DNA from 2 places in the Azospirillum sp. TSH100 genome. Region 1 is predicted to be linked to the other one. Evidence: predicted binding sites of a transcription regulator. Region 1 holds the regulator's gene; the other holds the start of a gene.

The links. Region 1 encodes PhoB, which activates phosphate uptake and scavenging genes when phosphate is short. Its sites were predicted from a motif close to TNTCATAAAACTGTCA; they were not measured.
Region 2: the regulator PhoB is predicted to act here: its motif matches at 856-871, upstream of ugpB (sn-glycerol-3-phosphate ABC transporter substrate-binding protein UgpB).

What each region holds. Positions count from the first base shown of each region.
Region 1 is NZ_CP039634.1:948,665-950,865, reverse strand. It holds gene E6C72_RS04585 (S-adenosyl-l-methionine hydroxide adenosyltransferase family protein) at 1-630, opposite strand, end outside; gene phoB (phosphate regulon transcriptional regulator PhoB) at 692-1,396, opposite strand; gene pstB (phosphate ABC transporter ATP-binding protein PstB) at 1,492-2,201, opposite strand, start outside.
Region 2 is NZ_CP039634.1:1,525,119-1,527,319, forward strand. It holds gene E6C72_RS07320 (ATP-binding protein) at 1-801, shown strand, start outside; gene ugpB (sn-glycerol-3-phosphate ABC transporter substrate-binding protein UgpB) at 1,086-2,201, shown strand, end outside.

The sequences.
Region 1 (2,201 bases):
GTACCACAGCGGCTCTCCCGGCCCGACGGCGCCGAAGGTACGGGCGTGGGTGACACGGGCACCGCCGGCGGTCAGCACCGCATCGGCGGGCAGGGTGGCTGCCCGTATCCCGGTCATGGCGTTGCCGTAAATATCGACATAGACGATGCGTTGCAGCTCGTCCGGCCAGTCCGGTCGGTCGATGGCGGCTGGATCGAGCGGGCTGCGCTCGACCGGGCGGCCGGTGGCGAGGCTGGCGGCGACGGGAGCGAACAGGTCCCGGCCATGGAAGCTGGCGGACAGCCGGTCCGGGATCCAGTCGATCTTCCAGGCGTTTAGCGACGTTGCACGGCGGGCGACCAAAGCGAACAGGCCGTTGTCGGGACCGACGAACCAGCGCCCATCGGCCTCCACCATCACCGGCCGCCGGTCGGTGCCGACACCTGGATCGACGACGCAGAGAAAGACGCTGCCTGCGGGAAAGGCCGGGGCGTAGCCGGCCAGCAGATAGGCCGAAAGCTGCGGGTCGAAGGCGGGAGCGTCGGCGAACAGGTCGATGGCCGGAACGGCGGGTGCCTGTTGCGCCAGCACCGCCTTCATCTGGCCAGTATAGGGGCCGGAAAGCCCGAAATCGGTGAAGACCAGGATCATCGGGGGCATGGGGGCAGTCTCACCAGTGCTGCGGTGGTCCGGCCCCCATCCTACCCCGCACTCACACCGACTTGGTATCCAGCGCATAGCCGGCCGACCGCACGGTGCGGATCAGGTCCAGCTCGTCCTCCTCGTTCATCGCCTTGCGCAGGCGGCGGATGTGGACGTCTACCGTACGCGGCTCGACGTACACGTCGTGACCCCACACCAGATCGAGCAGCTGTTCACGCGAGAACACCCGGCCGGGATGCTGCATGAAATGACGCAGCAGGCGGAATTCCGTCGGACCCAAATGGACGTCGCGGCCGTTGCGGCGGACGCGGTGGGCGGCCAGATCCATGGTCACGTCGGCGAAGGTCAGCACCTCGTCGGTCATGCCGGGCGAGGCGCGGCGCAGCACGGCGCGCATGCGGGCGACCAGCTCGGTCGGGGAGAAGGGCTTGGTGATGTAGTCGTCGGCGCCGGAATTCAGGCCGCGCACCCGGTCGCCTTCCTCGCCGCGGGCGGTCAGCATGATGATCGGGATGTCGCGGGTCTTGGCGTTGCGGCGCAACTGGCGGCAGACCTCCAGCCCACTCATCAGCGGCAGCATCCAGTCGAGCAGCACGATGTGCGGCGTCTGTTCGCCGGCGGCCAGCAGGGCCTCCTCGCCGTCGCTGGCGGTGGCGACGCGGAAGCCTTCCTTTTCCAGGTTGTACTTCAGCAGCGTCAGGATGTCGGCCTCGTCCTCGACGATCAGGACGAGCGGCTTCAGGGCCGCATTCATGGTGGCTCCGTTCACAGCGCGCGTCTCGACGTTAACCGGCATGGGACAGCCTTTTCAACAAAGGAGGAGGGGAGGGCACGGACGTAAGGCAGGGCTCAGCCATAGCGGCCGGTGATGTAGCCCTGGGTGCGCTCGTCGCGCGGGTTGGTGAAGATGTCCTCGGTGTCGTCGCACTCCACCATCTCGCCCAGATGGAAGAAGGCGGTGCGCTGCGACACGCGGGCGGCCTGCTGCATGTTGTGGGTGACGATGACGATGGTGTAGTTGGCCCGCAGCTCGTCGATCAGCTCCTCGATGTGGGCGGTCGCGATGGGGTCGAGCGCCGAGCAGGGCTCGTCCATCAGGATCACCTCGGGGCTGACGGCGATGGCGCGGGCGATGCACAGCCGCTGCTGCTGGCCGCCGGACAGGCTGGTGCCGGGTTCGCGCAGCCGGTCCTTCACCTCGCCCCACAGGCCGGCGCGCTTCAGCGAGGTCTGCACCACCTCGTCCAGCTCGTCGCGACCGGAAGCCAGGCCATGGATGCGCGGGCCGTAGGCGACATTGTCGTAGATCGACTTGGGGAAGGGGTTCGGCTTCTGGAACACCATGCCGACGCGGGCGCGCAGCTGCACCGCATCGACCGCCTTGCCATAGACGTCCTCGCCATCGAGCGCGATCCGCCCTTCGACCCGGCAGCCCTCGATGGTGTCGTTCATCCGGTTCAGGCAGCGCAGGAAGGTCGACTTGCCGCAGCCGGATGGGCCGATCAGCGCCAGCACCCGGTTTTCCTGGATGTCGAGGTTGATGCCCTTCAACGCCTGCT
Region 2 (2,201 bases), 580 kb from region 1:
CTGCTGCGGCCGCTGCTGGCCAACGCCCTGCGCTACACGCTGACGGGCGGCGTCCTGCTGGCCGCGCGGCGCCGCGGTGACCGGCTGCGCATCGAGGTGTGGGACACCGGCGTCGGCATCGACCCGTCCAACCATGCGGTCATCTTCGAGGATTTCCACCAGCTCGGCAATCCGGGGCGTGACCGCAAGCAGGGTCTGGGCCTTGGCCTCGCCATCGTGCGGCGGCTGGCGCAGGTGCTGGGGCATCCGGTGACGGTGCGCTCCAGGCCCGGCAGGGGCTCCGTCTTCGCGGTGGAGGTGCCGCTGGCCGGCAATGACGGCGACCGATCCGGCGACGACTCCGGCGACAGCGAGCCTGAACCGGCAGCCGGGCAGTCTTCCGCCGCCGGGGCTCCTGCGCCGGCCGGCACGGTGCTGGTGATCGAGGACGACGCCATGCAGCTGGAAGGCATCGGGCTGCTGCTGCGCGGCTGGGGCTACGCCGTCATTCCCGCCCGGGGCATCGACGAGGCCTGTGCCGGGCTGGACGGCGGCGCCCCCGTCCCCGACCTCGTGCTGTCGGACCTGCGCCTGTCGGGACCGGAAACGGGTATCGACGCCATCCAGGCGGTCCGCGCCCGCTGCGGCCGGCGGGTGCCGGGGGTGATCGTCACCGGCGACACCGATCCCGACCGGCTTCGCATCGTCGACCGCAGCGGCATTCCCCTGGTCCACAAGCCCTGCGATCCGACCGCCCTGCGCCGCCTGCTCAGCCGCAGCCTCCCGGCCGTTCGCCGGGCGGATGCCGCCCGCCCACGTTAGCTTTTCCGCGCCCGCGCATTTTCGCTCCGCAACATTCCGGCGCTGCGCTTTTCACGTCATAAAACTGTAAAGCGGCGACTTGACAGACCCTGGTATGCGTGCGCAGTGTGACGGTTAGAGCAACCAAACAATTTCGGAAACGATCATCGCGCCGCCGGTCTTTTTCGCAACCGCACACAACGTCTTATGCAGTTGCCATTAAAACTTCACGAAAGCGTCGCGGGACGGCAACCCGTTGCCCTCATGACAACCGCGAACCATACCGGGACAGGGAGACCCACCGCATGTTGACCCGCCGCAAGCTTGCCCTCCTGACGGGCGCCGCCACCACCAGCGCCCTGCTGTTCGCCGCCGCCCTTCCGGGTTCGGCCCTGGCGCAGCAGAAGACGGTGGTCGATTTCTGGCACGGCCTGCCGCAGCCGCTGGGCGGCCAGCTGGAGCAGATCGTCAAGGACTTCAACGACAGCCAGCAGGCGGTCCAGGTCAACGCCTCCTACAAGGGCAGCTATCCGGAGACGATGCAGGCGGCGATCGCCGCCTTCCGTGCCGGCAACGCGCCGCACATCGTGCAGATGTTCGAGGTCGGGACCGCCACCATGATGGCCGCCGGCCCGGCGGTGAAGCCGGTCTACCAGCTGATGCAGGAGACGGGCGCCTCCTTCGACGCCGACGCCTACATCCCGGCGGTGAAGGGCTACTACTCGTCCAAGGACGGGAAGATGATGGCGCTGCCGTTCAACAGCTCCACCGCCATCATGTTCTACAACAAGGACGCCTTCACCAAGGCCGGTCTCGACCCGGCCAAGCCGCCGGCGACCTGGCCGGAGCTGATCGACGCGGCCAAGAAGCTGAAGGCGTCGGGCTCCAGCTGCCCCTTCACCACCTCCTGGCCGACCTGGGTGCAGCTTGAGCAACTGGGCGCCATCCACAACACCCCCTTCGCCACCCAGGCCAACGGCTATGGCGGGCTGAACGCCGAGCTGAAGATCGACGCCCCGGTCTACGTCAAGCATGTCCAGACCCTGATCGACATGCAGAAGGAGGGGCTGTTCAAGTATGGTGGCCGTGACAACAAGCCGGACGCCCTGTTCCCGTCGGGCGAATGCGCGATGATCCAGGGCTCGTCCTCGCTGCGCAGCCGCATCATCAAGGAGGCGACCTTCGCCTGGGGTGCGGCGCCGCTGCCCTACTGGCCGGAATTCGCCAACAACGATCCGAAGAACGGCATCATCGGTGGCGCCGCCTTCTGGGTGATGACCTCGCCCAAGCGCACGCCGGCCGAATACAAGGCGGTGTCCCAGTTCTTCACCTATCTCGCCAAGCCCGAGGTCGACGCCAAGTGGCACATGGACACCGGCTATGTCCCGGTGACGCTGAAGGGCATCGAGATCGCCAAGGCG